Regions from separate parts of the Nonomuraea mangrovi genome, predicted to be linked through region 2. Evidence: riboswitches for the same ligand, from Rfam matches in the RefSeq annotation. Region 2 holds a riboswitch; the other holds the start of a gene.
The links. Region 2 has a riboswitch for cobalamin ahead of ACFSKW_RS23120 (ribonucleoside-diphosphate reductase subunit alpha). Riboswitches for the same ligand answer to the same signal wherever they lie in the genome.
Positions count from the first base shown of each region.

Region 1: another riboswitch for cobalamin. It lies ahead of ACFSKW_RS51435 ((2Fe-2S)-binding protein); the one in region 2 lies ahead of ACFSKW_RS23120 (ribonucleoside-diphosphate reductase subunit alpha).

Region 1 is NZ_JBHUFV010000098.1:81,723-89,116, reverse strand. Features, by position in the region: gene ACFSKW_RS51460 (hypothetical protein) at 1-272, opposite strand, end outside; gene ACFSKW_RS51455 (TetR/AcrR family transcriptional regulator) at 1,193-1,750, shown strand; gene ACFSKW_RS51450 (alpha/beta fold hydrolase) at 1,840-3,519, shown strand; gene ACFSKW_RS51445 (hypothetical protein) at 3,537-3,938, opposite strand; gene cobF (precorrin-6A synthase (deacetylating)) at 4,087-4,845, shown strand; gene ACFSKW_RS51435 ((2Fe-2S)-binding protein) at 4,870-5,631, opposite strand; cobalamin riboswitch at 5,673-5,858, opposite strand; gene ACFSKW_RS51430 (hypothetical protein) at 5,956-6,867, shown strand; gene ACFSKW_RS51425 (BtrH N-terminal domain-containing protein) at 6,908-7,394, opposite strand, start outside.
Region 2 is NZ_JBHUFV010000033.1:1,016,441-1,023,834, reverse strand. Features, by position in the region: gene ACFSKW_RS23130 (mechanosensitive ion channel family protein) at 1-701, opposite strand, end outside; gene ACFSKW_RS23125 (ribonucleotide-diphosphate reductase subunit beta) at 730-1,725, opposite strand; gene ACFSKW_RS23120 (ribonucleoside-diphosphate reductase subunit alpha) at 1,772-3,949, opposite strand; cobalamin riboswitch at 4,036-4,233, opposite strand; gene ACFSKW_RS23115 (Bug family tripartite tricarboxylate transporter substrate binding protein) at 4,238-5,143, opposite strand; gene ACFSKW_RS23110 (ArsR/SmtB family transcription factor) at 5,207-5,782, opposite strand; gene ACFSKW_RS23105 (alpha/beta hydrolase family protein) at 5,862-7,307, shown strand; gene glmS (glutamine--fructose-6-phosphate transaminase (isomerizing)) at 7,325-7,394, opposite strand, start outside.

The DNA of each region.
Region 1 (7,394 bases), on a different contig from region 2:
CAGTTACCCGGCCACGTGTACATTCCCGTGACGACACAGGCCGACTGGAACACCTGTCCGTCCGAGGTGAGGATGGAGATGTGGACATCGTTGCTGGGCGGCTCGCCCTGGTCGACGATGGTCGCGGCGATCACCGTCTCGCCGGCGGGAACGATCGGCGTGAGGTTCTGCCACGTGGGCGACTTGCTCGAGTCGCGGACGAACAGTCCTCCGGTGGCGGGCACGAGCAGGGTGAAGTACTTGTCACTCCGCTGGGCGCTGTCGATGCTCACGCTCGGCCCCGCCGGGCCCGACATCCCTGTCGCGCCTCTGGGGCCCGTGGGACCTGTGGGGCCGGTCGCACCCGAGGCCCCCGACGCGCCGGATGCCCCCGTCGCGCCCGTCGGACCTGTCGGACCTGTGGGGCCGCTCTCGCCGGAGGCACCCGTCGCCCCTTGTGGTCCGGTGGGACCGGTGGGACCGGAGACGCCCGTCGCGCCTCTCGGTCCCGCGGGCCCGGTCGCGCCTGTCGCCCCTCTCGGTCCCGTGGGCCCGGTGGCGCCCACCGGTCCGCCACTGGGGCCTGTCGGACCGGTCGAACCCGTGGCTCCCTTCGGACCTCTCGGCCCGGCAGGACCTCGCGGGCCCTTCGGCCCTGGCGGGCATGTGCACCTGCCGCGGCCACAGTCGCAGGGGGCGCACCGCCCGGCCGTGCACGGCTCCCTGAGCGACAGGGCCGATCGCCCGGCGTATTCTCCGGGGCCGGACGTCACGCCTGCCCGATCGAATCGCACTGTGTCGCCATGCGCATTTCCCACCTGGATCGACATGGTGAGAACGATCGTCGCCGTGGCGGCCCACGCCAATGCCCGACCGCCAAAACGCGGGCCTTCGGCCCGCCTCATACCACTAAAGGGCATCTGACTTCCCAGTGACTTGGGGGTTCTCACAACCCTCGTTTCGACCGCGCTGCGACAGCGACGGCACGCACCGGGATACCCCTGGGAGTCTGTCGATCACACTATCGCCAAGCAAAAAGATCACATGTGTGAAAGACCTTGGACGTACCGCCATATCGATAGCGGCAGTAATTCCTTTTCACCCCTTTTGGCCCCCAGTGCGGATCAACCAGACAGGCCCGGCGACGACCGTCCCGGGACCCGGCGAGGTGGGCGGGTTGCGCAGAATATGAAGACCGGTCTATTTTGTGCTTATGGGACAGAAGGGCGCCGAGACGCGGACACGGCTGCTGGACGCGACCCAGGAGCTGATCGAGGGCGGCGGGTACTTCGGCGCCGGGCTCAACCAGGTGATCGCGGCCAGCGGGGCCCCCAGGGGCTCTCTTTACTTCCACTTCCCTGGCGGCAAGGAGCAACTGGTCGGCGAGTCGGTACGCCGGGCGGGGCAGGAGATCGGCGCCGCCATGGCAGAGCTGGCCGGCGCCGGCTCATCCGCCGAGGAGTTCGTCGCGGGGGTCCTGGACTGGCTGGGCGAGCGGCTGGAGGAGTCGGGCTGGCGCAAGGGGTGTCCGGTGGCCACGGTGGCACTGGAGATGGCCGCCACCAGCGACCCTCTGCAGGAGGTGTGCTCGGAGGTCTACACCGGCTGGGAGGCGGCGCTGCGCGAACTGCTCGGCGACCGCCCTGACGCCGACGACCTCGCGGTCACGATCCTGGCCCTGGTCGAGGGAGCCCTGTTGCTGGCCAGGGCGCATCGCGACAGGGAGCCGCTGCGCCGCGTCCGACGCCGGATCGCCGTGCTGCTGCGCTGAACGGGCTGTCGCGCACAGGCCCGCCTCGAGAAGGAGGCGGGCCTCTTTCGGGGCAAGAAAATATGTAGACCGATCTATTAGGGAGTTCTATGGACGCCATCGTCTTCGGGGCGACCGGCTTCATCGGCCGCTCACTCGTCGCCGAACTGCTCAACGACAACCAGCACGTCGCGGCGGCCGTCCGCGACGACACCCTCACCCCGTGGCTGACCAGGCGAGGGATCGACACCGGCCGCCTGACCGTCGTCCACGCCGACATCACCCGCCCCCTCGCCGGGCTGCCCGACGCGCGCGACGTCTACAACGCCGCCGCCCGCTTCGCGTTCGGACTCGGCGTGGACGAGGCGCGGGCGACCAACGTCACAGGGGCGCTCAACGTGCTCGAATGGGCCGCCACGCTGCCCGGCCTGCGGCGGCTCGTGCACGTCAGCGGCTACCGGGTGAGCGCGTCCGACGGGCGCCCCGACTACCGCAGGCTGGGCGCCTACGAGGCGTCGAAGCTCGAGGGCGACCTCGCCGTCCGCGCCAGGGCCGGCGAGCTGGGTCTCCCGCTGTCCATCGCCAACCCCAGCACCGTGATCGGCCCCGGGCAGTACATCGGCCTGGCCACGTTCGTCGAGGACCTGTGGAAGGGACGGCTGCCCGCGCTTCCCGGCGGGCCCGACGTCTTCCTGCCGGTCGTCACGATCGACTATTTCGCCCGTTTCCTGGCGAGGCTGCCGACGGCGGAGGCGGGCCAGTACTGGGTGCTCGACGACGCCACCCCCCTCCTGCCCGAGCTGATCAGCACGATCGCCGAGCACACGGGCGTCAGGGCGCCGCGCCGTACCGTCCCCGTGGGTCTGGTGCGGCGGCTGCCACGCGCGCTGACCGGCGCCGACCCCGAGACGCTGTCCTTCCTGTCGGCCGACCGCTACCCGACGGACTCCGCCCACGCCTTCGCCGCCTCCGCGGGGCTGGAGATGCCGCCGGTCGCCGACGCCCTGCGCCGGTGGGCCGACGACCTGGTGGCCGCCCGTTTCGGCGCCTGGGAGCCGTGGCTCCAGCCGTACGGCTTCCACCCGGTGGCGGGGAGCCGCACCTGGGTGAACGGCGAACGCCACGACCCGGCCCACGTCCTCCTGCACGGGCTGCCCATGAACGCCGACCTCTGGGCTCCCCTCGCCGCGCGGCTTCCCGGGAAGGTCCTGGCCCCCGACCTGCCCGGCCTGGGCCGTTCCTCCCCCATCCCCGCGAACGAGACGCCGGTCACATGGCTGGACGACCTGATGGGCCCCGTCCGCACCCGGCCGGTGCTGGTCGCGCACTCGCTGGCTTGCGGTCCCGCGCTCCGCTTCGCCGTCCGGCATCCGGAACGGATCAGCGGGCTCGTGCTGGTCTCCCCTGCGTTCGCGCAGGCACCGGGCCCGCGGCTCACCCGGTCGGCGGCGGCCGTCCCGATGCTGCGCCGGATGTCCGCCGCCCGGTTGGCCGGGACGCTGGGCCTGCCCGAGGGGCCCGCCGTGGCGAGCGCCGCGGCCGACCTGCGCAGGCCCGGCGTGGCGGGCCGGGTCATCGCCGCTCTTCGTACGGCCGTCGCCGAACGCGAGGAGTCGCGCCGCCTGCTCGCCAGGGTCACGGTCCCCGTGGAGATCGTCGTGGGATCCGACGATCCGCTGGTGTCCGCCGTCGGCCGTCCCGTGACGGAGATCGCGGGAGCGGGCCACTATCCGCAGCTCACCCACCCGGCCGAGGTCGCGCGCCGCCTGCTCGCGCCGTCGCCCGCCTGACCTTCCGAACGGCGGGCTCAGCCCCTCCGCCATCTGGCAGGGTCGCCTCCGCGGGCGGTGCAGCGCATCAGGGTCCCGGCCTCGCTCCTGCCGAACGCTCCCTGCGGCGAGCAGAAGGAGCCGGGACGAACACCGATCCGGAGCGCGGGGTGCGCCGGTCGCGCGGTCCTCGTGGCCTTCGGGCGCGGCGACGGGATGCGGGCCTTCTTGGCCGGCCTGGGCGAGACGGTGCTCCCGTCCCTGGCCGGCCGCTTGCCGAGCGGCCTTCCCGTCCCGGGCGTCGGGGTCAGGAACGGCGCCGGCGTGGGCGTCGCCGCGGCCGGCTCACCGGCGGGTCGCGCCGCGCCGGTGGCGGCTCCACAGCCGCTCAGGAGCAGGACGGCGATGAGCGGCGCGACTGCGCGTCGGATCGGGGGCATGCGGGTGGCCTCTCGTCGGGGGTCGCACGGAGCCCATCCCACCACAATCTCGTCACTCAATGGCGCTGAACGGTGACTTTGCGCTACGAGCCGTCCTCGGTCAGGCCCGGCGAGCCCGGCCATTCGCCGAGGCGGCAGACTTTCCCGGGTGAAGCGAATCCTCATCATCGGCATCGGCGCCGGCGACCCCGACCATCTCACCCTCCAGGCCGTCAAGGCCATCGGCAGGACCGACGCCTTCTTCATCCTCGACAAGGGCGAGGCCAAGCACGACCTGGTCGGGCTCCGCCAGGACATGATCAAGGAGCACGCCCGCGAGCCGTACCGGCTGGTGGAGGCCCGGGACCCCGAGCGGGACAGGACCACTCCCGCCTACGCCGCCGCCGTCGAGGAGTGGCGCTCGCGTCGGGCCGACCTGTACGAGGCGTTCATCCGGGACGAGCTCGGCGACGACGAGACCGGCGCGATCCTCGTCTGGGGCGACCCTGGGCTCTACGACAGCACGCTGGCCGGGATCGAGGAGGTCGTCGAGCGGGGAGGGGTCGCGTTCGAGTACGAGGTCGTCGCGGGCATCACCAGTGTGTCCGCGCTGACGGCCCGGCATCGCACCAGCCTGACGAGGGTGGCCAGGCCCGTGCACATCACGACGGGCCGCCGCCTGGCCCAGGAGGGCCCCGTCGCGGCCGACGACGTCGTCGTCATGCTCGACGCGCGCTGCGCCTTCGCCGACCTGGGTGCGGAGTACCACATCTACTGGGGTGCCTACCTCGGCACGCCGGACGAGATCCTCGTGTCGGGGCCGGTGCCCGAGGTCGCCGACCGCATCCGGGAGCTGCGGGCGCAGGCCCGCGAGCGCAAGGGCTGGATCATGGACACCTATCTGCTGCGGCGCGTCCTCCCGTCGTGACGATCGGCGGGGCGGCGTGGCTCATCAGGATCCTCCGCCCCTGCGCATGGTCAGCGCCCACTGCTCGCGGCGCGTGATCTGATCGAGCAGGACGCAGTCCCCGCACATGCCGCCGCCGGGCACCCGGTAGTAGAGGCAGCAGCTGCGCCGGACGAAGAACGGCCGGTCGGGAGCGGGCTCGACCAGCTCCCCGCTCCCGCGCAGCACGCCGAGCGCGAGCAACTCGCGACCGAGCGCGATGGCGCGTCCCGCGAGCTCGGGGCGCCCGCGGGTGAGGGTCTGGACGGCGCCTGCGAGGGCGGAGGCCGCGTTGCCCCACAGCAGCCCCGGCGCGATCTTCACGATCTCCTGGACGGCCTGGGCGAGCGGCTCCAGCAGCCCGGGCACCACGGCGCGGTACAGGGGCTCGGCGAGGGAGGTGCCCACGACCCGCCGTCCGGTCAGGCGCTGAGCTCGCAGCGGCAGCGGACCGGAGGGGGTCGGGTACCAGTGCACCTGGGACGGATCGACGTCGACGAGCAGGCCGTGCGCCACCGCCACGCCGACAACGGGCGACCACAGGCGGGCGGCCAGTCCCTGGAACAGCAGGGAGGCCGCCACCCTGGTCTCGCCGGTTCCCAGGCGTACGGCGGCGTCGTCGATCCGGTGTCTCACGGGCAGATCGGCGAGCGGCCGCCACCCCGGCCCGATCGGCCCGACTCCCATCTCGAAGAAGCCGCCGATCGTGGACACGTCGGCGACCGCTCCGGCGATCACCGCCGGCGGCACAGGCAGCCGGTACGGCACGCCGACCACCTCCCTCTCCCGCGGAGATCCGCCCCGATCCGCTGAGGAGGCGACCGCGCGAGTCTCCTGGCTCCCGGCTCGACGCTCGTCCCCGCCTTCCCACCCGACTCGGGCAGTGGCCTGCTGGGATCCGCTCACCGATCACAGTGGCGGGACCGCGCCGGACTCTCACCGGCTTCCTCGATCCGCCGTCGCCTACGCCGACCATGCTCGCACACCTGCGATCACCGGCTCGACCGGGACTCTGACAAACCGTCCCATAGCTCAGTGAAGATCGTGTTATGGTCCTGCGCCTGTGCATCCGAACAGGAAGGCGCTCGAACCATGTGGATCGCGCTCGGGGTGGTAGCCGCGGTGGTCGTCGGAGTCGCGCTGTGGTGGCGCTTCCGCGACCCGCTCAGAGGGGAGAGCTTCGACCAGTTCGAGGTCAACCGCCTTTGGGGGTGGGAACTGCGGCTCAGCGAGGAGGAAGAGATCGCGTTCATGGCGGGGCTCAGGGCCTACGACAACGAGGTGGGCTCGTTCTTCATCCACGGCGAGCACGGGGTGCTGAGCCTTTATCACCCGCCGATGCTGATCTCCATGCACCTCATGGCCGACCGCTTCAAGGCGATGGGACCCGCCGCGATGAGCGATCCTGCGGGCGCCGTACGCCACCTGTTCGGCCAGGCCGCCGCCCGCGAGAGCGTCGGGGTGCTCCACCTGCGGGAGAACTGGCTGCCCTGCGAGATCGACGGCATGGACAAGTACGGCTTCCGCGACGCCATGAGCGACGCCCTGTCGGCGCCCGGCGTGGACGGCGTCGAAGGCGGGTACGGCGAGGAGGACAGCGGCTACGGCATGGTCGTGGTGCTCGCGGGCGACACGCCGGAGTCCGTCCAGGCCATGTACGACCAGGCGAGCGACCTTTCCACGAGCGAGCCGATCCGCGATCGCCTCGACGTCGTGAAGGCGGTCCTCGAGGAGCCCGAGCCCGAGTACGTCGAGGCGCTCAACCGGGCCGACGGCGAGAAGAGCCGCTACACGAACACGCTGCTCGTCGACTACGCCAGGGTGCTCGACCGCTACGCCGCCACCCGGACGCAGATGCAGGGCGCCAAGCCCTCGGACGTGCTCGGCGCCGCCCTGAGCCGGATGCTGGCCGAGCAGGCCCCGGGCACGACCTGGACGAGGCAGCCCTCGCAGGAGGAGCAGGAGTTCGCCATGCAGATCATCGCCACTCGCGTCAGGTACTGACGTCACCCGCGGACAGGCTCAGCGGACGAAGAGGCCCCGGTCAGCGCACGAGTGCCGCCAGCTCCGCGATGGCCGCCGACTCCGCCTGGTAGATCGCGCCCACCCGCGTGCCGAGTTCGGCGAAGAGACCGGCCAGATCACCGGCGGGGGCGGACCGATCGGCCTGCGCCCTGAGCCTCCACAGCTCCTCGCCCGCCGCTGCCGCCTGGGCGCCACCGGCGCTTCCCTCGGCCAGGACGCTCTCCCTGATCGCCGCGGTCAGCTCGCGCGCCCTGGCGAACTCGGGCACCGACGCGGGAAGCGCGGCCTCCGCGAGGTCGTGCCACATCGCGTGGATCTCCCTGAACCGTCCCGCCAGCCCGGAAAGGCGCGGCTCGCCCACCAGATCCGCGGCCTCGTCCAGCGAGCCGGCGAACAGGTCGCGCAGGTTCCCGCCGTCCATGCCGACCGGCTCGACGCCTTCCCACACCGACAGCAGCGCCCCCGCCAGGCCGCGACCGTCGGCGAAGACCTTCGGCCACGCCTTG
Region 2 (7,394 bases):
CAGTTCTCGAACGGGTTCTGGGTGAAATAGGAGACGGGGAAGACCAGGCGCCGCTCGTCCCACGAGCGGACCACGACGTAGGTGAGCGTGAGCTCCTCGATCCTGCCCCACTCGTTGTTGACCACGACCACGTCGTCGAGCCGCAACGCGTCGCTGAAGACGAGTTGCAGCCCTGCGAGCATGTTGCCGATCGTGGACTGGGCCGCGATGCCGACGATCGCGCCCGCGATGCCGGCCGAGGCGAGCAGTCCGGCGCCGAGCGCCCGCACCTCGGGGAAGGTGAACAGCGCGGCGCCGAACGAGATCACGATGATCACCGCGGCGGCGGCCCTGCGGACCAGGGTGATCTGGGTCCTTGCCCGCCGGGCTCTGCGGTTGTTCTCCTCGACCCGCTCGAGCTGGTCGAGGACGACATCGGTGACCGCGTAGGCGGCCTGGATGAGCAGCCAGGTGAACGCGGCGATGGTGACGACGCCGGTGAGACGCTCGACGATGGGGCTCGCCGAGGAGCTGACCATGGTGGGGACGAACGCGGCGTTGAAGGCGACGACCGCCGCCACGGCGAACCCGGGCCAGGTGCACCTGACCACCAGGTGCCTGAGGAAGTCCCAGGTACGGCCGGCCTTGAGCAGGACCCTGCGAACCAGTTCGACGCCGATGACCGCCCCGAGCACGGAACCGATCAGGATGAGCCAGTTCATCGGCGACACAATCATGCCCCCTAATGTCTCAGAATGTCTCGTCGAAGGTCACATTGCCCTCAACCGCGACCTGATATGCGGAAACCCTGCGTTCGAAGAAGTTCGCCAGCTCCTGCACGTCCTGCAGTTCCATGAACGCGAAGGGGTTGGCGGTGCCGTACCTGATGGGCAGGCCGAGCCGGCGCAGCCGCTGGTCGGCGACGTACTCAAGGTACTCACGCATCTGCCCGACGGTCATGCCCGACATGCCGTCACCGCACAGGTCGCTCGCGAAGGCCAGCTCGGCCGCGACGGCCTCCTCCAGCATCCTGGTGACCTGCTCGCCGAGCTTGTCGTCGAACAGGTCGGGCTCCTCGGCGCGGACGGTGTCGACGACGCTGAAGGCGAACTCCATGTGCATCGACTCGTCGCGGAAGACCCAGTTGGTGCCGGTGGCCAGGCCGCCGAGCAGGCCGCGGGAGCGGAACCAGTAGACGTAGGCGAAGGCGCCGTAGAAGAACAGGCCCTCGATGCAGGCGGCGAAGCAGATGAGGTTGAGCAGGAAGGTCCTGCGGTCCTGCCTGGTCTCCAGCCGCTGCAGGTCGGACAGGGAGTCGATCCACCGGAAGCAGAACTCGGCCTTGTCGCGGATGGAGGGGATGTTGTCGACGGCGGCGAACGCCTTCACGCGCTCGTCGGGGTCGGGCAGGTAGGTGTCGAGCAGCGTCAGGTAGAACTGCACGTGCACCGCCTCCTCGAACAGCTGCCTGGACAGGTACAGGCGGGCTTCGGGGGCGTTGACGTGCTGGTAGAGGTTGAGGACGAGGTTGTTGGCGACGATGGAGTCGCCGGTGGCGAAGAAGGCGACCAGCCGGTTGATGAGGTGGCGCTCCTGGGGCGACATCTTGGCGAGATCGGCCAGGTCGCTGTGCAGGTCCACCTCCTCGACCGTCCAGGTGTTGCGGATCGCGGCCCGGTAGCGCTCGTAGAAGTCGGGATAGCGCATCGGGCGCAGCGTCAGGTCCATACCGGGGTCGAGCAGCATGTGTTTCTCCTTGCGAACGGAACGTCTGTCGTGCGGGGCGGCGTGCCTACTGGCAGGCCTCGCACACCTCGGGGTTCTCCAGCGAGCACGCGACCGCCTCGCTCACCGTGAACGCCTGCTCGGGCGCCGCCTGCACGGTCGTCTGCGCGATCCTGGTGGCGGGGCGCGAGCGCAGGTAGTAGGTGGTCTTCAGCCCCTGCTTCCACGCGTAGGCGTACATCGACGACAGCTTGCCGATCGTCGGCGTCGCCATGAAGAGGTTCAGTGACTGCGACTGGTCGATGTAGGGCGTCCGCGCCGCCGCCAGGTCGATGAGCGCCTTCTGCGGCAGCTCCCACGCCGTCCTGTACAGGGTCTTGAGCTCGGCCGGGATCCCCTGGATGTCCTGGATCGAGCCGTCCGCGCGCTTCACCGCGTCGCGCATCTCCTGCGTCCACAGCCCAAGGCCCTGCAGGTCCGCGACCAGGTACCGGTTGACCTGCAGGAACTCGCCGGACAGGGTCTCGCGCTTGAAGACGTTCGACACCTGCGGCTCGATGCACTCGTAGCAGCCCGCGATCGAGGCGATCGTCGCCGTCGGCGCGATGGCGATCATGAGGGAGTTCCGCAGCCCGGTTCTGTCGATCTTGGCGCGCAGGGCGGTCCACTCGGGCGAGTCGCCGGCGCCGTAGTGGTCCGGGTGCAGGACGCCCTGCGCCGCCCTGGTGTCGCCGTAGGAGGGGTGACGCCCGCGCTCGACGGCGAGGTCGGCGGAGGTGTCGTAGGCGGCCAGCGCGATCTCCTCGGCGATGCGCGTGGACAGCGCGAGCGCCTCGGCCGAGTCGAACGGCAGGCGCAGCGAGAAGAACACGTCGGCCAGGCCCATCACGCCGAGCCCGATCGGCCTCCATCGCAGGTTGGCGGTCTCGGCCTCGGGCGTCGGGTAGAAGCCCAGGTCGATCGTCTTGTCCAGGAAGCGCACCGCGGTCCTGACGGTGGCGCGCAGCCGTACCCAGTCCATGGTGCCGCCCGCCAGGTGGGCGGCCAGGTTGATCGAGCCCAGGTTGCAGACGGCGGTCTCGCCGTCGCTTGTCACCTCGAGGATCTCGGTGCAGAGGTTCGACAGGTGGATGACGTTCTCCGGGCGCGCGGTCTGGTTGGAGGCGCGGTTGGCGGCGTCCTTGAAGGTCATCCAGCCGTTGCCGGTCTGCGCGAGCGTGCGCATCATCCGGCCGTAGAGCGTGCGCGCGGGGATCTGACGGGTGTGCAGGCCCGCCGCCTCCGCGGCCCGGTAGGCCACGTCGAACGCCTCGCCGTACAGGTCGGTCAGGTGCGGCACCTGCTTGGGGTCGAACAGCGACCACGGCTGGTCGGCCTCGACGCGGCGCATGAACTCGTCGGGCACCCAGTTGGCGAGGTTGAGGTTGTGGGCCCGGCGGGCCTCCTCGCCGGTGTTGTCACGCAGTTCGAGGAACTCCTCGATGTCGGCGTGCCAGGTCTCCAGGTAGACGCAGGCCGCGCCCTTGCGGCGGCCGCCCTGGTTGACGGCGGCCACGCTGGAGTCGAGCGTGCGCAGCCACGGGACGATGCCGTTGGAGTGGCCGTTCGTGCCGCGGATCAGCGAGCCGCGCGAGCGGACCCTGGTCCACGCGATGCCGATGCCGCCGGCGTACTTCGACAGCCTGGCGACCTGGCCGTAACGCTCGTAGATCCCTTCCAGCTCGTCGCGCGGCGAGTCGAGCAGGAAGCACGACGAGAGCTGGGGACGGCGGGAGCCGGAGTTGAACAGCGTGGGCGAGCTGGGCAGGTACGACAGCGTGGACATCAGCGCGTACAGCTCGGCGGCCTCGGCGACCGAGGCGGAAAGACCGCAGGCGACGCGCAGCAGGAAGTGCTGCGGGCGTTCGAGCACGCCGCGCGTCTCGGGGTGGCGCAGCAGGTAGCGGTCGTAGACGGTGCGCAGGCCGAAGTACTCGAACCTGTCGTCGGCGCTCTCGTCCACCAGCGCGTCGAGGGCGGCGGCGTTGGCCGCCACGAAGGCGGCCAGCCCGTCCTGGAGCAGACCCGCGGCGTGGGTGGCCACGATCGACTCGGAGAAGGTCCTCACGCCGTGCGCGGCGGCCTCGTCCGCGATCTGCTCGGCCAGCAGCCTGGCGGCGACCCTGGAGTTCTCCGGGTCGGCGATCACCCTGGCGGCGGCCTCCTCGATGGCCAGCCGGCGATCCACCTCTACGATCTGCGTCACGCTCTCTCCTCGCGAGCTCACCCCGTGAAGGCAGGCGAGAGCACGCGGGCACGCCGCGAGACCCCGCGGCCCTCCCTCGAGGCCTTGGACAGGTCACACCGCTGGCAGGTCTTCGGACTCGCGGGCGTACGTCAGCTTCCTACTGGCCGTCGCTTCCCAGGCCATGGGCCCAGTGCTTCGTGACGGCGGTCGTTCCCGCTCACCGCTGCGGGGCAGTGCCGGCATCTCACCGGCTTCCCTTTTGCTTCGCCCTGCTCGGGCGAACCAGCGACGACCAGGATCCTACATCTAGTGGCCGCGGACGCAACTACCCCAACAAGTTGTGTCGATCAGCCCCAGGTCCTTGAGCACTTCGCGGGTCCTGCCGGCCTCGGACCCGAGCCACGCGGCGAAGTCGTCGCCGCTGAGCGGGATCGGCTTCCACCCTCTGGCGCGGCAGGCGTCCAGCCACCGCGCGGACCGGGCGACCTCGTCGAGCACCTCGACCGCCCGGGCGCGATCGCGTTCGCTCATCTGCTTGGGCCCGAGCACCGCGCACCAGTCGGCGAAGTCGACCCTGACACCGGACTCCAGCAGGGTCGGCGCCTCGACGTCCTCGACCCGCTCGGCCGAGGAGACGGCCAGCGCCCTGAGACGCCCCTTGCCGAGGCGCTTGCGCCACTCGCCGAGCGGGCCCGCGGCGACGCCCACCCTGCCCGCCAGCAGCGCCTCGGCCGCATCGTCCGTGGTGGGGTAGCCCGCGTAGTCGAGCACCCTGGCGTCCGCGCCGAGACCGCGCGCGACCAGTCCGAACAGCAGGTGATCGGACTCTCCCTGCGGCCTGCCGCCCAGCACGGTGCCGCCGGGGTCGGCGACCAGCCGCCGCGCGAAGTCGTCGAACTCGCGAAAGACGGAGGCGTTGGAGACGACCAGGACCTCGACGTCGCCGACCAGCCTGGCCAGCGGGGTGCCCGTCTCCTTCACCCCGGCCATCTCGGCGGCCGCGATCGCGGGCAGGCCGGTCACCGTCAGCAGGGGCCCTCCCTCGGCCACGCCGTCGCGTTTGAACTGCCCCGCGAGCACCCGCGCGACGGGGACCCAGGCCTCCCCTCCCGGCACGACGGAGAAGCTCGGGGTCGGGCGCGTGGCCGTACCGCAGCCGGCCAGGCCCGCCATAGCGGCCAGCGCTCTCGCGACGAACTCCCGACGGCGCATGCGCAGGCCCCTCCCGTCGCCCCACCCCTCCGCTACTCCATGTTATTGGTCGGAGGCGGAGAGTCACACATCGGGGGCGGGCAGGTCCGCGGGCAGGGCGAGCAGGCGGATGTGCAGGGGCCGGGCCTGCTCAGGAGCGTCGGCGGCACGATGGCTGTACTTCTTCAGCAGCAGCATGTACTCCTCGAAGAAGTCCTCCAGCTCGCCCAGCGTCATCCGGCCGAGAGCGCGCGAGACCTTCACCCACGCGGGATCGGCCTGGTAGGCGGCGGGCAGGAGCTCCAGCAGGATCCCCTTGTCCTCCTCGAGCCCGATCCGGTGGAACTCGGCCAGCACCGGGCGGTCCTCGGGCGCGAGCTGCGCCGGATGGGGCAGCCTGATGTCTCCCGTCTCCGTCTTCCGCCACCACCGCTCACGCCCGGCCGACCGCTCGGGGATCTCCTCGATGAACCCGTACTTCTCCAGCTGGCGCAGGTGATAGCTGGTCGTGCCGGTCTTGGCGTCGAGCAGCGAGCCGAGCGTCGTGGACGTGGCGGGACCGTGCAGGCCCAGGTGACGGAGCATGGCGCGGCGCATCGGGTGGGCCAGGGCCTTCAGCTTGCCCGGGTCGTCCAGGACCCACGGCTCGTCATCCTTCATGACGAGCACCCTAGTCCTCCAGAAGGATTTCTGCAGACATGTCTTTGCCGATAACTCTCTGCAGAGTAGGTTCGGCAACATGAAGAGATTAGTGATCTCAGCGATGGCGCTGCTGGTGGCGCTGGCCGCACCGGCGGCGGCGCACGCCAGGCCGACGACCGGCGTACCGGCGACGGGGGCGCCGCCTGCCGTACCGGTGCCGGCCGATCTGACCACGACGGAAGTGAGCTTCGCGGGCGGCGGCGGGCTCACCCTGCGCGGCACGGTCCTGTCCCCCAGAGGCGGGCAGGGCGCGCGCCCCGGGATCGTGCTCGTGCACGGAGCCGGCGCGGGCACGCCCAGGACCAAGCTCATGACCGAGGCCGTGGAGTTCGCCAGACGCGGCATGGCGGTGCTGGTCTACGACAAGCGCACCGAGGGCTACTCGCTGTTCGAGCGCTCCTATTCACAGCTGGCCGACGACGCGCTCGGCGCGGTGGCGGCGCTGCGCCGCCAGGCGGGCGTGAACCCGGCCCACGTCGGGCTCTGGGGGCTGAGCGAGGGCGGATGGGTGGTGCCGCTGGCCGCCTCACGCTCCACCGACGTGGCGTTCGTGGTGCTGGTCGGCGCCAACTCCCTGCAGCCGCTGCGCCAGCAGGCGTGGGCGGTCTCGGCGGGCCTGCGCAAGGCCGGCGTCGCGGGCTCGCTGCCCGACCGTTCGGTGCCCACGCTGTACCGGGCGATCTCCGACGGCGGGCTGTTCCCCGAGCCATGGCACGACCCGCTGCCCGTGCTGCGGAAGGTCCGTCAGCCGGTCCTGGCGATCTGGGGCACGCACGACCTGCTGACCCCGCCGGTCGAGAGCCCTCCGCTGATGGCGAGAACCCTGGCCGAGGGCGGCAACGAGCACGTGACGCTCCGCCTGTTCACCGGCGCGGACCACGCCGCCCACCGCACTCCCGACGGCGGCGTCACCAGGGCGCCCGAGCTGACGCCCGGCTACCCCGAGCTGGTCGGATCGTGGGTGTCCGACGTCGCCTCCGGGCGCGCGCCCCGTTCGAGCCCGCCGGAGGCGGGCACGAAGGCGCAGCAGGCGTCGGCGACCATCCCTGTGCCGCCGCCCGCCTGGTGGGAGTCGGCTCCCGTGCAGGCCGCCGCGCTCCTGCTGTTCCTGGTCGCCTTCCTCGGCTACCCGCTGGCCGCCGGCGTCCGCAGGGTCAGGGGTACGGCGGTGGCCGCGGGCCCCGCGCCCAGAGTGCTGGCGGGCGCGGGGCTGGCCGTGGTGGCCGGCGGCTTCGGCTACCTGATGTACCTGGTCATGACGGGTGGCAAGCTGGCCGAACCCGGACCCGTCCTGGCGGGCAGGCCCGTGCTCTGGCTGCTGCTGCAGGCACTGGTGGTCACGGTCGCCGTCGCCACCGTGCTGACCGCCCGCGCCTGGCGCGCGGCCGGGCGGGGCTCCGAGCGGGTACGGCTCGGCCTGCTCGTCACGGCCGGCGCGGTCATGATCCCGTGGGCCCTCTACTGGGGCCTGCTGCTGCCCTGAGGGCCCTCTCCTTGGGCCTATTCGACGGTGACGCTCTTGGCCAGGTTGCGCGGCTTGTCGACATCCCGCTCCAGCGCGACGGCCGCG